DNA from 2 places in the Idiomarina abyssalis genome. Region 2 is predicted to be linked to the other one. Evidence: predicted binding sites of a transcription regulator. Region 2 holds the regulator's gene; the other holds the start of a gene.
What was found. The regulator FliA, encoded in region 2, starts transcription of late flagellar genes. The targets are predictions, from matches to a motif close to CTAAAGNTNNNNNNNNNNNNGCCGATA.

Region 1 (7,795 bases), 780 kb from region 2:
TGCAGACGCTCGCGTGCAACCTGGGTGTAAATTTGAGTGGTCGACAAGTCGCTATGCCCCAAAAGCAGCTGTAATACGCGCAAATCGGCGCCATGGTTCAACAAATGCGTGGCAAACGCATGCCGTAACGTATGGGGCGACAAATGAGCATAAATTCCGGCTTCCTCTGCGTAATGCCGCAAACGGTACCAAAATGCCTGACGCGTTAGTAACGAACCTCTTTGTGTCACGAATATCCAGGGACTGCTTTTATCCGTTATCGCCGGACGGCCATGTTTTAAGTATGTATCCAGCCATTCCAATGCTTCTTCCCCCAAAGGCACCAAACGCTCTTTGTTTCCCTTCCCAACAACCCTTACCAAGCCTTGCTGGCGGCTCAGTTGGTCATACTGCAGACGAATAAGCTCCGTTACCCTTAACCCCGTAGCGTAAAGCACTTCCAGCATGGTTCTGTCACGCAGGCCAATGGGAGTTTCTGTATCAGGCTGCTGCAATAACGACTCAACGTCAGCTTCGCTTAATGAGTGAGGAATGCTCTGTGGCAATTTAGGACGCTTCAGGCGCGCAGTTGGATCAACCGCTACCCATTGCTGTTTTACCGCAAATTGGAAAAACTTTTTTGCCGAACTTAAAAATCTCGATGTGCTTCTTGGCGAGAGCCCTTGAGTTCTGCGCCAAAGCAAGTAGTCCTGAAGTACTAATTCATCGGTGTCCATCAGCGATTTTTTCGAGGGTATAAGGTACTCACAAAAACGTCGTAAGTCGCTACGGTAAGCCGCCTGAGTGTTTTCGCTGGAACCATGATGCAGCCACAAATGCTCAGTAAAGGCGTCAATACGATCTTCGTCCTCTGGGCGCAGTTGCTTCATGTTTTATCGAATTTGCGAAATGGTAACAGCATTATGCAATATAGAGAGGTTGTCGGGAACTCTTTAACACCAATAAAAAGCTTAGTGGGTAATTCCCAGTTTTTGCAGCACATCGTAAAGACCGGCGGGCCCTTTGTGTCGGTAGTCGTTTTTGTCATCAGCCTGAGGTTGCTTTTTCTTCTCAAGTCGCTGCCGTACTTTCCAGTCCAGGTTCTGAATCAGCTCTAAAGGCAAACGATCCGGCGTTGCATCCGGAATGAGGGGTTGAGGATGAGTCGCGTCCTGTAATTTAAAGTCCGACAGCTGGCTTACGGTTGCATAAACGCCTGAGGCCATCACAGCACCTGGCTGAACATCTAAAGGTCTTGCCCTGCCTGCACCGATAGAGCGCTGCCAATTCACCTCAGTTGGGCGTTCAGAGACAACCGGGTCAGCGCCGAGTGCCGAGACCCAATAAGCGAACTCACCGGAGAAACCGTGGTTAACGGCTTCGCTCGCGTGTTGCTCAAAAAAATGAGCGGCATTGTTCTGAACAGCAGAAACTTGACTCATTAAGACTCTGGATTATCAATTACCGATAGTTCTGTATCGGCCAAAGTCCTAAAAGTTTAAGTTTTCTCTTTACAGCTAAGCTAAGACTGTTATTATACGCGCCACTTGAGTGGAGGGGTTCCCGAGTGGCCAAAGGGATCAGACTGTAAATCTGACGGCTCAGCCTTCGCAGGTTCGAATCCTGCCCCCTCCACCATTTACTACTGCTCGGCCAACTTCAGTATTACCTTTCCCTGCGTCTTATTCGCCGCAACATAGTCCAGCGCTTTTTGAATATCATCAGCCGTAAAAACCTGATCGATAATCGGTTTTATTTTGCCGGTTTTAAACTTATCGCTAAAGTCATGCCATAAACCGTTTAAAATATGACCTTTTTGTACTGAAGACAGCGCCCGCAACGTCGAGCCCATAAGCTTCTGACGCTTCATTAGCATTCGCCCGAAATCAACTTCTCCCGTACGACCGCCCATTAAGCCAATCAAAATAATACGACCGTCTTGCTTTAAATACTGCTGGTCTTTTGCGATAGATTCGCCGGCAACCGGATTGAGGATGACATCGACTTCTCCCAGCGCCTTAACTTCTTCAACAATATCTTGCTGATATCGGTTAATAACATGCTTCGCACCGAGGTTCAGACAAAATCGTGATTTTTCATCGCTGCCTACGACCGCAATAACGTCATTACCGCTTTCACGGCACAACTGTATTAGCGAAGTTCCGACCCCACTGGCACCGGCATGCGCCAATACCCGCTCTCCCTGTTTTAGCCCGGCTAACTGGAAAACATTGAGATAAGCAGTAGCAAAAGTCTCAAGCCAGCCAGCTGCGGTTTCATGACTCCAGTCATCCGGCACTTCCAGCAGTTGTTTTGCCGAAACGTTGACCCGCTCTGCAAAACCGCCTCCGGCTAGTAAGGCACTAACACGTTGCCCTGTCTTCCAGTCGGAAACCTGGCTGCCAACCTGCTCTATAACGCCACAGACTTCTAACCCGGGAATATCGGATACGCCGTTAGGCGGCGGATACTTCCCTGCTATTTGCATTAGATCGGCGCGGTTAACCCCGGCGCTTAAAACACGCAACTGAACCTCATCTGCACGCGGCTCGCTTAAATTAATACCGTCTTTCCATATCACTTTTTGCTCTGAAATCTGAATTGCTTTCACATCAGCCTCCGTTGCCGCTTAACATTATTGAAATTAGCCAGTATGCTGTCGGTATTGAATACTATCAGGATACTGTTTGACACTAATGGACAAAACCTTAGAGCTCAATGATAAACGTGTGTTATTGATTGATGACCAGAAGCCCTTTCAGGTTATGCTCAAAGGCCTGCTGTTAAACTTGGGGGCAAAAGACGTCCAAATCAAGACAACGGGTGAAGCGGGCATTGCTGCCTACATCAAAAACCCGCACGATATTCTGTTGGTAGACTATAACCTCGGCCGTGGCCGAAATGGCCGACAGGTACTGGAAGAGCTTCAGGTTCGCGGTTTAATGAAAGAACACACCCTGTTCTTCATTATTACCGGCGACAATACCCGTCCAATGGTTTTAAGCGCGCTGGAGCTGCAACCAGACGACTATTTAATGAAGCCTTTTTCCCATCGTGTTTTGCGCTCTCGTTTAATGCGTGCCTACAAGCGTCGCATGTGGTTAAAAGATGTATTTAAAGCTCTGACTAAACACGATTATGAGGCCTGCATTAGCGCTTGCCAGAAACACATTCAGTCAAACAGCCGTTACAGCAATTATTGCCGAAAACTGCAAATTGAGCTGTACAATAAAACCGGGCAACTGGATAAAGCCGAAATAGCCATTAAAGATCTGCTGGAAGAAAACTCCCATAGCTGGGTGTTTCTAAAGCTGGCGGAGACCAGACTGCTGCAAAACTCACCAGAAGAAGCGCTTAATATTCTTAACCATATTATTAAGCGTATGCCCAATGCCATTGAGGCCCATGATTTAAAAACCGAATGCTACCTGCAACAACAACAGCTTGAAGAGGCACTGGAAAGCGCACGCGATGCAATAACCATGGCGCCCTTTTCTATTGAACGACAAACCAAACTGGCTCACATAGCACGCGACAATGGTGACTTTGATATAGCCAAGCAAGCCATGAATAACGTTTTGCAAATAGCACGCAAATCGGTCTTTCGTAATGCGCAGCACTTATGTAATTACTTGCGCAGTATTCTTGATGCAGCTGAACACAGCGACACGCCACAGCAGATTAGTAAGTACCAAACCGAAGCTACAATGGAGCTTCAGCGAGCCCGTTACGATGAGCATCTATTGCATGCCGATATTTCATTTGAAGATTTAGAAGCCATTTTACTGTCACGAATTGATTCGTTTAACGGTCGTTTACGTGAAGCCCAACAGCGTTTAAACGAAGTTGTCGGGGAAAATCTGGCAACGAACCAACCTATCAACAAAGATTTATTGCCAGACGTTATTGCGATTCTGCTGGATGTCGGCGAGTACGAAAAAGCCAATGCGCTCGCCGCCTATAAAGACGACAACCTGTTACTTGACAGTTACACCACTAAAATCCTGCAAGCCAGACTTGCCGCCGCTCAAAAGCAGCAGGACGCCTTCTTTAAAGTGCACAAAGCAGGTGCTGAAGCGTATCAGGAAGGTCATTACAGTCGCGCACTGGAGCTGTTCCGTGAAGCGATGGAGGTGGCTCCAATGAACAGTGGCGCTGCACTTAACTTTATCCAGGCGGCCGTGCGCTTTATCGAAGAAACGCCTAACGCAGAACGGAAGTTATTGAAAAAAGAATGTGACCAGTGCTTTAAAGTATTAGAGGGTCTGCAACTTTCCAGCAGCCACAGTAACCGTTATGAGCGATTACTGGGGCAGACTGAAGCATTAGAACTGCGCTAACTTAGCTTTTGATTGGCTGCCAGAGTCCCTGCCTGGTAGTCTTTTATCGCCTGTTCAATCTCACCTGAGTTATTCATGACAAACGGCCCATACTGAGCAATCGGCTCTTCGATGGGTTTTGCCGCCAGAAGAATAAATCGTGCACCTTCGTCAGTAGTGCACGTTAACGTGTCCGCCGGATCAAGCACGAGCAATTCACCTTCCTTTGCGAGCTCTCCATTAACCGTTAAACTCCCCTGATAAACGTAAAGCAGGCGACGTTTTTGTCCCTGAGAAGGCAAACTAAAAGCTTCTTTACCTAAGTGTACGTCCAGCATTAAGAAATCACGCCCGGGCGCTCTTACCGGACCTTCTTGCTGCTGATATTGGCCCGAAATAACTCTGACAAGAGCGTCATCACTTTTTACTTCGGGAATAGTCGCCGATGGAAAGTCATGCCAATCAGGCTCACTCATTTTTTCGTCAGATGGCAAATTAACCCATAGCTGAAAGCCCCACATCAGACCTTCAACCTGCTTCGGCATTTCAGCGTGTATGATGCCTTTAGCTGCTTTCATCCATTGTACGCCACCGGCCTCTACTGCGCCCGTATTGCCAACCGAGTCTTTGTGCTCCATGGTTCCGGCCAGCATATAAGTCAAAGTACAAAATCCGCGATGCGGATGAGGTGGAAAGCCTGCAATATAGTCATCAGGATTATCCGAGCGAAATTCATCCAGCATTAAAAATGGATCCTGATGTTTCAAACCCGGCTGATTAATAATGCGGGTAAGCTTAACCCCAGCACCGTCCTGAGCAGGCATACCCCGGTGTTTTGCCAAAATAGCGCTCATGATTTTTTACCTCCATTTTGACCCCGATTATGTGTTTGATGAAAATTGATTTCAGGGCCCTTAGGCACCACCTGAGTCGGGTTAATTGTGGTATGGCTGGCGTAGTAGTGAGTTTTTATATGATCCATCACAACCGTTTCTTCCACACCCGGGTGTTGATACAACTCCAGCAAGTAGTTCCACATATTATGATAATCGACAATACGTTTCTTATTGGTCTTAAAGTGACCGAAGTAAACCGCATCAAAACGAACCAAAGTTGTAAATAGCCGCCAGTCCGCCTCTGTCAGTTCATCACCGGCGAGGTAACGGCTCTGACTGAGAATATCTTCGACTTTATCCAGTGCCGCAAATAAAGACTGATAAGCCTCTTCGTAAGCCTTTTGTGTGGTCGCAAAGCCGCTGCGGTACACACCATTGTTAATGTCGTTGTAAACCCACTCGTTGATTTCTTCTATCTGCTTTTGCTTATTCGCCGGAAAGAAGTCCAGAGTATTTCCGGTCAGTTCATCAAAAGCAGAATTGAAAATTCGTATAATTTCCGCTGACTCGTTATTGACTATGGTCTGGGTTTTCTTATCCCATAACACTGGTACCGTAACTCGCCCGGTATATTCCGGATCGGCTTTCAGATAAATTTGATAAAGAAAGTCAGCGTCATAGAGAGGCTCGTTAAGAGGAGCTTCAGAAAATTCCCAGCCATTCTCCAACATCAACGGATGTACTACCGAGACATCGATATGACTTTCCAGACCTTTTAGCTTCCGAAAAATTAATGCCCTGTGAGCCCAGGGGCAGGCATAAGAAACGTACAGATGATATCGGCCGGATTCGGGCTCAAACTCTGTACCTTTAGCGACTGTATTTCGAAACTGTGACTCGCTGCGCACAAAGCGGCCACCATGTTTCTTTGTGTCATACCACTTATCGCGCCACTGACCATCCACTAATAAACCCATAATAAATTCCTCTTGTTTAGATACCTCTATAATAAGGTCTATTTTTTGGAATTATTAGCGCATTGTGTTCAGGTTTTATTTCTAAAAAATAGAACTATAGAAAGGAGTCTACAACATTAGCCGCTTTTTCGCTGGCTGAGACTTTCAACTGCTGATGGATAGTTTTGAACTGTTCAAGCAAAACGGTGTTGTCCTGCTCGATTAACTCAACTAAGGCCTGCTCGATACCTTCTTCAGACGCCTCTGACTGAGCGAGTTCCGGCACAATTTCTTTGCCCGCTAAAAGGTTCGGCAATGAAAAGAACGGCGCATGGAATAAACGTTTAATAATTTGATAAGACAACCAGTGGAACCGATAAGCCACCACCATAGGGCGTTTAATAAGTAATGCTTCAAGCGCCACAGTTCCCGATGTCAGTAGCAGGTAATTTGATGCCGCCATAACCTTACGGCTTTCGCCTACAGGAAGCGCAATGGTCAATTCTGGACTGTATTGCTTAATGAGTTCCTGAAACTGCTCAGCACGAGCGTCGCTTATCATCGGTGCCACGAAACGAAGGTTCGGATACTTCTCTGCTATTTTTTTGGCAACTCGCAAAAATACAGGCGCCATACGGGCAATTTCACCTTTTCTGCTACCAGGCAGAATAGCCAAATACTCGCTTTCAGGTTCGAGTTTTAACTCCTTTCTCGCTGGAGTCTGCTGCCATTGCATTGGGATGTCATCGGCCAGAGGGTGGCCGACAAAAGTCGCCGGGAGACCGTGCTTATCGTAAAAGTCCTTTTCAAAAGGCAGCAAGCACAGTACATGATCTACTGCCTTCTTAATGCCTTTAATACGCCCTTCTCGCCACGCCCACACCGATGGACTGACATAATGAATCGTTGCTATACCAGCATTTTTAAGGCGAGTTTCAACCGTCAGGTTAAAGTCCGGAGCGTCAATACCTATCATTACATCGGGTTGTTCTTCGATAAGATATTGCACCAGTTTTTTCCGGTGTCGTAGTAGCTTAGGAAGTTGCTGTACGACTTCGGCTATCCCCATAACGGCTAAGTCATCCATGGGAAAGTAAGAGTCCATTCCCTGCTCAGCCATTAATGGTCCACCGACGCCAATAAAGTATGCACCGGGGTGACGTTTTGAAATGGCCTGCATTAGTCCGGCGCCTAACAGATCACCCGAGTGCTCACCGGCAACAATGGCAATTTTCGGCGGCTTTTTGCTACTCATTACGGACGAATAATGCCTCGTGAACTGTTTTCTACAAAAGCCGTGAAGCCGTCAAGTGCCGGTTCATTTAGTGCAGTAATACCTTCCAGCGCTTCTTCTACTGTCAGACTGGAGCGATACAATATTTTGTATGCCCGGCGTACATTCTGAATTTGCTCAGGAGTATATCCCCGACGCTTTAATCCTTCCGCATTGATTGTTCTGGGCTTAGCATTATGGCCCTGCGCCATAACAAATGGAGGAATATCCTGCACCACTATTGAATTCACCGCAGCAAACGAATGTGAACCAATATGGCAAAACTGGTGCACTCCCGTCATACCTCCCAGGATAACCCAGTCTCCAACATGAACATGACCGGCTAATGTCACCTGATTAGCAAAAATATTGTCGTTACCTATTACACAGTCATGTGCCACATGCACATATGCCATAAATAAGTTGTTGTCG
Region 2 (7,795 bases):
GTCATCAACCCATGCACTTGTGGCATGTTTTCACCACAGCGCTTAAGTACGTCATCGACCTGATGGCATAAAGACTTGAATTCATTTAACTCAATATCGTTACTCATCAGCCTGTTCCAGGCCGGCATGACCTTCTCTACACGCTGATGCATCTCATCTGCTAAAGGCAGGCAAGCCTCTACCGCATCCATTGTTCTATTGGCTGCGTCTTCGGTTTTCTCAATGACATACAACAAACGGTTTTGCGCATCAGGAAGATCATCTTGTGTCATTTGCACAATGCGAGGGTCTACCTGAAAATCCTGAAGTGCTTCGTGGAGGTCGCGTGTTAACTGGCCGACAGAAGTAAACAACTTGTCGTTACGACGGTTGTAAACGTCTTCCAGTAATTGATTTGCCTGCTGCTGCTTCCCGTCTTCAAGCAAGGCTACGAGTTCCTTGGCTTGCTCCAGAGAAATATCATGGGCGTTATCAGACATAGTCATTCGCCCTTTAGCTAATACGTTCGAAAATCTTGTCGAGCTTTTCTTTCAACGTTACGGCTGTAAATGGTTTCACGATGTAACCATTAACCCCCGCTTGTGCGGCCATGATGATTTGCTCACGCTTAGCTTCGGCCGTTACCATCAATACCGGTAAATGCGCCAGGTTATCGTCCTTGCGAATTTCACGCAGCAAGTCAATTCCCTGCATACCGGGCATGTTCCAATCGGTTACGACAAAGTCGAAATCACCGTTCTGCAACATGGGTAAAGCCGTATTACCGTCATCAGCTTCCTGAATATTGGTAAAGCCAAGATCACGAAGTAAATTCTTAATGATTCGTCTCATTGTAGAAAAGTCATCCACAACAAGAATTTTCATATTTTTATCCAAAGCACCCTCCACTGAGGCTCTCGATTACCACCAAAGTTTATTCAACCCAATTTTGCATTCGCGACTTCAGTCGCAACATTGCCTGACTGTGAATCTGACTGACACGTGATTCACTCACGCTCAGCACTTCACCTATCTCTTTTAAATTCAATTCTTCGTCATAATACAACGAAAGCACCAAGGCTTCACGTTCTGGTAACGATGAAATTGTCGAAACCAATGCTTTATGAAACGCAGCGTTCTCAACATCTCGTTGTGGCTCATAAGCTGAACCTGTTACCTGCTCTGGCATTAACGCATCTTCCGACACGCCAAGATCTTCAATTCCGACAATTCGTCCTGAACTCACATCCCGTAAAATATGGTGGTATTCATCCATACCCATATTCAGTTTTGCGGCTACTTCCGTATCTTTTGCGTCCCGCCCGGTCTCGTTTTCAACCTGGCGAATGGCTTCCAGCACACGTCTGTGGTTACGGTGTACTGAGCGAGGGGCCCAATCGCCGCGACGAATTTCGTCCAGCATCGCACCACGAATGCGAATGCCGGCAAAAGTTTCGAAACTGGCACCTTTGCTGTTATCAAAGTTACGCGCAGCTTCTAGTAAGCCAATCATGCCTGCCTGTATTAAATCATCCACTTGCACGCTGGCGGGTAGTCTCGCCATCATGTGGTGGGCAATACGCTTAACCAGTCCGGTATGCTGCTCAATAATGGCATTCCGGTTGTCAGCAGTGGCGGCATAAACGGCAGCTTTATTCATTGGCAACATCCCGCTTACTCTCGTTATCGGCAGAAGTTATCAATTGTTCAAGGAAAAATTCTAAATGTCCTCCGGCTTGAGCCGGAACCGGCCAGTCCAGCGCCTTCTTAGCCAGCGCTTTTATCGCTAATGACGCCGGCGATTTAGGGTAAGCCATGACAAAAGATTGCTGTTTCCGCACGGCTAAACGCAAGTTTTCATCGAAAGGAATAATTGCTGCCAGCTCCAAAGCAACATCTAAAAACCGGTCGGTAACCTTAGTGAGCTTATTGAACAGTACTTGCCCGTCACGCATATTGCGCACCATATTGGCAACTACCTTGAATTTGAAAAGCCCCTGCTCACGGCTCAATACTTTAATAAGAGCATAAGCATCGGTAATCGATGTTGGTTCATCGCAAACTACGACTAACACGTCCTGTGAGGCTCGGGCAAAACTGACAACGGTGTTACCTATGCCAGCTGCGGTATCCACAATCAGCACGTCATAATTACCCTGTAACTGGCTAAACGCTCTAATTAAACCGGCATGCTCAGATTCACTGAGATCCACCATCGAACGTGTACCAGACGTTGCCGGAACAATTTTTATTCCCGCAGGGCCTTCTATCAGAATATCTTCCAGTTCACACTGGCCGCTTAACACATGAGAGAGATTACGCTCAACACGAAGACCCAACATCACATCGACGTTAGCCAGGCCTAAGTCGGCGTCCAGCACCAATACTCGTTTGCCCTGCTTTGCCATTGCAATAGCCATATTCAGCGACACATTGGTTTTACCCACGCCACCTTTACCACCGGTTACCGCAATAACTTTTACTTTTGATTGTTTCATTCTTCGCAGACCGCTTGCTTGATCCATCGGGCGTATCTCTTTTCTGACTAAATTGACAACAGCTTCATATTACTTCGGCTCATTCAGCGAGAAAACGCCGCATTCCAATACGATTTTGGCACGTCTGACACTGAGGAACAAATGCTTTTATCAAGCAAACGCTCGGCTTCCGCTACCATAAAGTTCGCATCGGCAACCCGAATGTCTTCAGGAACCTGCTGACCATTGGTTAAATAGCCTACTGGTAAGCCATGCTCAATAGCTACGCTAATACTCTCACCTAAACTTAAGCATTCGTCCAGCTTGGTAAAAATGCAACCGGATAAAGGCAAAGTTTTAAACTGCTTAACGGCATCCATCAATACTTGATTCTGTGATGTCGCTGAAAGCACCAGATATGGACGAATACGCAGTCTTGAATTCTGGATAAGCTGGTTTAACTGCTCGCTCAAACGCTTGTCGCGTTGGCCCATGCCTGCAGTATCAATTAAAATTAAACTCTTCTGGCGCAGTGAAAGTAACGCATCTGCCAGCTCTTGCGCATTTTTAGCAACTTTTACCGGACACCCTATTATACGACCATAGGTTTGTAATTGTTCACTGGCACCAATACGGAAGGTATCCGTGGTAATTAATGCCACTTTATCCGCACCATGGCGCTGAGCGTAACGAGCAGCCAGCTTCGCAATAGTGGTGGTTTTACCCACGCCTGTAGGGCCGACTAAAGCAACCGCACCGCCGCGTGTCAAAATATCGTCGGACGTGGTATTCAACTGACCTTCTAATAAATGCAGGGTCTGTTCCCAGGCTTCATCGTCTGAGCCACCTTCGGGAATAAAACAGGCAATCTGGTCCGCAACTCGTTCACTTAAGCCCATAGACATCAAGCGATTCATCAGCATCGCACGGGTTGGTTCTTCGCGATCCATTTCCTGCTTCATCAAGCCACTTAACTGATGCTCCAGTAATTGACGAATACCGTTTACCTGAGAGCGCAGTTCAGCAATGGCCTGGGAGTCGTCCGCTGCTGGTGCGTTTACTTGTTCAGGAAAAATATCGTCGCTTAGCTGAGAATCCGCGAAGCCTTGTGGTTCTGGTTTCGGCTCTGGCCGTTGTGTGGCCGGCTCAGCAACCTCTTGCTCAGCAGTGCGTTGCGCAGGCTGTTCAGCCTGCGCCTGACGCTGTAACAGTTCCTGCAAAGATTCAGCCGGTACTTCCGGTGTCTTTGATGCGGCCGGCTCATTCGGTGCCTGCTCAGCCATTGGCTGTGCCTGTTGCGCATCGGGGTCAATGGCTGCAACCAGCTCAATACCACCATTCACTTTCTTATTGGACAGGATAATAGCATCCGGACCTAAGGTTTCTTTAACCTGTTGCAAACCACGGCGCATATCTTCGGCAAAAAAGCGTTTAATCTTCACAAGCGACTCCCGTTACTCTTGTGTGGCGGTTTGTTCACCACCGTTTTGTTGTCCACCAATTGAGCTGACAATGCGAATTTGTTTATCATCCGGTACTTCCTGATAGGACAACACTCGCATACCATCGGTAGCGTGACGCGCAAATCGCGCCATGGTTGACCTCAGAAGTCCAGAGGTCAGCAGTACTGAAGGTTCACCATTCATTTCCTGCTGCTGATGCACTTCGCGTAATGACTGTTGCAGGCGTTCGGCCAAACCTGGTTCGATTCCGGCGCCTTGCTGATTTCCGTCATTACCAGCCATTTGCAATGACTGATGCAACATCTGTTCCAACTCTGGTGCCAAAGTTATGACAGGCAGTTCAGCCGCCCCTTCAGCAATGTCCTGAACAATTAAACGGCGTAGTGAGATTCTGACCGCAGCCGTTAATACTTCTGGGTCCTGACTACGCCCCGCATACTCAACCAGGGTTTGTACAATGGTGCGCATGTCACGAATCGCAATACCTTCATCCAATAGGTTTTGCAGTACTTTCACAAAATTGCCCAATGACAGCAGATCCGGAATCAGGCCTTCAACCAGCTTAGGATGAGTGCGACCTAAACGATCCAGTAATTCTTGTGCTTCTTCATGACCCAGTAGCTGTGACGCATGGTTTGTCACTATTTGACTTAAATGTGTTGCAACCACAGTTGCCGCATCCACCACGGTATAACCCAGGGTCTGCGCATGCTCTCGTTGTTCCGGACGGATCCAGACCGCATCCAGGCCAAAGGCAGGGTCAGTTGTTTTTTCGCCTTCCAATTCGCCGAAAACCTGACCCGGGTTAATCGCCATTTCCCAGTCATGGCGAATTTCAGCTTCGCCCATAGTCACACCCATTAGGGTAATTCGGTAACTGTTAGGGCCTAAATCCAGGTTGTCTCTGATATGAACAGCTGGCACCAGGAAACCAAATTCCTGTGACTGCTTCTTACGCACGCCTTTTATGCGTGACAGGAGCTCGCCGCCCTGCTGCTTATCGACCAAAGGAATTAAACGATAGCCAACTTCCAGACCAATAGTGTCTACATGGCGCACATCGTCCCAGCTAAGCTCTTTTTGCTGCGCCTGCTGGACTTGCTGCTCCTGTTCTTTCTCTACCAGCTCGCCTTCTTCGACTTTTGACTTTTTAAGCTTAAAGTACGCTGCACCGGCTAGTACCGCTGACATACTCAAGAACGCCAGATGTGGCATACCGGGGATAACACCCATAGCAAAGAGTACCGCACTGGTAATGACCAGAACCTTGGGGTTATCAAGCAGTTGCAGGACAACGGCATCACCCATGTCTTTACTGTCATTTTCGCGAGTAATGATAATGGCGGTCGCAACCGACAGTAATAAAGAGGGGATTTGCGCGACCAGGCCGTCACCAATGGTTAACAGGGTATAAACTTCCACGGCCTCATTAAAGGTCAGGCCGTACTGGATCATACCAATGAGCAGGCCGCCGATAATGTTAATAAAGAGAATAAGGATACCGGCTATGGCATCCCCTTTTACGAACTTACTGGCACCGTCCATAGAGCCGTAGAAATCGGCCTCACGGGTTACGTCACTGCGTCGGGCTTTGGCTTCTTCCTGATTGATTAAACCGGCGTTCAGGTCGGCATCAATAGCCATCTGTTTACCCGGCATGGCATCAAGGGTAAAACGGGCAGTAACTTCTGAAATACGGCCGGCACCTTTGGTGATAACCACAAAGTTAATAATAACCAGAATGGCAAACACCACCAGACCAACGGTGTAGTTACCGCCTATGACCACGCTACCGAAGGCTTCAATCACTGAGCCCGCCGCGCCGGGGCCGTTATGACCTTCCAGCAAAACAATACGGGTTGAGGCAACGTTAAGGCTTAACCGTAAGACCGTAGCAATAAGCAATACCGTCGGAAACGCAGCGAAATCTAGCGGACGTTGGGTATAAACCGCCACCAGCATAACTACCAGCGACAAGGTAATTGAAAACGAGAACAGAATATCCAGCACCATGGCCGGAATTGGCAGAACTACCATCGCCAGAATGGCCATAATGGCCACAGGCGTCCCGAATCCTTTAATCAGATGCGCGTTGTTCTGCGTGAAATTTCTTAAATCTACTAACTTTTCGGCACCGCCCGCCATACGTCTTCCTGTTGCGTCAAAAAGTTGAACCTGCGGTGTTTCATTCAAGAATCGAGCCAGCTTTTAAATATTTTCTGACTCGTTGATACGTTTTGGCCTACAGATATTTATCTTCTCGCAGCTACACTCTCTGCTCTTTAACAAAAAGGTTATTACCGTGCGTGGTTATTCCCTCGTTGAAATGCTTATTGCACTGACAATTAGCGCAGGTCTAGGTGCGTTATCAATGCCGTTATTGAGTCAACAAATGGAGACCTTGCTGTTGCAACAGGCCAGTAATCGCTGGTTGTTGTATTTGCATCAAGTAAAAGCAAAGGCACAGAAGGAACAGCGCTCAATAGTTGCTGAATTGGTACCTCTTGACGCTCGCTCCAGTGTTTTTAAAGCAATGACAGAATCGACGTACAGCGCAGCAAGTCCACTCAAGTTCTACGGTAACTCCGGTGCGGCTGTACCTGGGCATGTCCGGATTGTAAGCGGTGACAGAATGATAAAAGTAATTATAAGCAGCAAAGGTCGCATTCGCTCTTGCGTTAGCCTTGGCTCGTCATTGCCCGGAATCTCCTTATGCTAGTTAGTAAAAGTAATGGCTATAGCTTGGTTGAAGTACTCATTGCTGCTGCACTTGGTTCTATTATTGTGATCACCACTCAGCAAATAATGCAGTGGCAAAAGGGCGCTCAGTTTCGTGCGGTGTCGAGTGCACAATTTATTCTGGGTGGGCAAGCCGTTTCTTATCAGTTCTTTGAAAGCCTGAATCAGACAATCGCGAGCAGTGTGCAAAATCCACAAAGCAATTGCTTTATTTTCCCTACCCAAAGCGGCGGGTCGGTTGGCTTTCGGGTCAGGAACTCCCAGTTACAGCATAACCCTATGACACTGGACTGTTCAGGGTATGGTTGGCAGTCACTGACCGACAAAACACAATTTAAGGTTCAGGAGTTAATGGTTGAAACCAGTGTTCCGTCAGTGTCTGACCGCGCCTCAAAGCTGTTTATTACACTGATTATTTCACGGGTCACTAAAAACGGCGTGCAAGAGCAACCGTTTAAACGAAGCATAACGATATTTTCTTAGCCCTTTGCTTTTAACCACAGAGAAGGATGTTCACAATGCAAGCGAAAGGATTCGCGTTAATACTCACCTTAGTAACACTCATTAGTCTAAGCTCCGCAAGCGTCGCCGCCCTGTTTTTCTACGCGCAAATGCTGGAAGCTCAGCAAGAGCATCAGTGGCAAGTACTTTCTGGTCAGTTAGAAGCCGATTTTAACCGACAGAAAGAGCATTATGAGTCAGCACAAAAGTAAAGGTTTTTCCCTGACCGAAACCTTGGTTGCTTCTGCAATAGTCGCTATTTGGGCTGTCAGTAGTCAGCAGCTGCTCCAGATTGGGTTAGGCGCTATTGAAAAAGCAAAGCGCAAAGCCCGGGCCGTCGAAGTTTTGAACCGCTATATACAAGACACCCATATTGACTGGATAAATGGCTCTTCCCCATCACCTGAAGTCATTTCGAACGGTTTTATTATCCATTCAGATGTTAATTCAATAGACGAAAACAACGCTTCTATGGGTGTTGAAATAACCTGGGGAGAAAAAAATAGGTATTTATTGAAAGTCTGGCTGTCTCGATAAAATTAGCAATAACTTGAATATCAGCTTTGCAAAGACTTCCCAATTGCTTGCGTGTGAAAAAGTGAGAAGGCGCGACGCGTTAAAACGCATCGCTCGTGC

Region 1: the regulator FliA is predicted to act here: its motif matches at 1,456-1,482, upstream of K5X84_RS07305 (VC2046/SO_2500 family protein).

Annotation. Positions count from the first base shown of each region.
Region 1 covers NZ_CP081832.1:1,529,839-1,537,633, forward strand. Annotated here, with positions in the region: gene xerD (site-specific tyrosine recombinase XerD) at 1-869, opposite strand, end outside; gene K5X84_RS07305 (VC2046/SO_2500 family protein) at 951-1,421, opposite strand; tRNA gene K5X84_RS07310 (tRNA-Tyr) at 1,533-1,617, shown strand; gene K5X84_RS07315 (NAD(P)H-quinone oxidoreductase) at 1,622-2,590, opposite strand; gene K5X84_RS07320 (tetratricopeptide repeat-containing response regulator) at 2,676-4,319, shown strand; gene K5X84_RS07325 (pirin family protein) at 4,316-5,152, opposite strand; gene K5X84_RS07330 (glutathione S-transferase family protein) at 5,149-6,111, opposite strand; gene lpxB (lipid-A-disaccharide synthase) at 6,206-7,345, opposite strand; gene lpxA (acyl-ACP--UDP-N-acetylglucosamine O-acyltransferase) at 7,345-7,795, opposite strand, start outside.
Region 2 covers NZ_CP081832.1:749,461-757,255, reverse strand. Annotated here, with positions in the region: gene K5X84_RS03545 (protein phosphatase CheZ) at 1-479, opposite strand, end outside; gene cheY (chemotaxis response regulator CheY) at 493-876, opposite strand; gene K5X84_RS03535 (RNA polymerase sigma factor FliA) at 914-1,639, opposite strand; gene K5X84_RS03530 (MinD/ParA family protein) at 1,632-2,504, opposite strand; gene flhF (flagellar biosynthesis GTPase FlhF) at 2,561-3,898, opposite strand; gene flhA (flagellar biosynthesis protein FlhA) at 3,911-6,064, opposite strand; gene K5X84_RS03515 (prepilin-type N-terminal cleavage/methylation domain-containing protein) at 6,222-6,638, shown strand; gene K5X84_RS03510 (PulJ/GspJ family protein) at 6,632-7,141, shown strand; gene K5X84_RS03505 (hypothetical protein) at 7,177-7,371, shown strand; gene K5X84_RS03500 (PulJ/GspJ family protein) at 7,352-7,696, shown strand.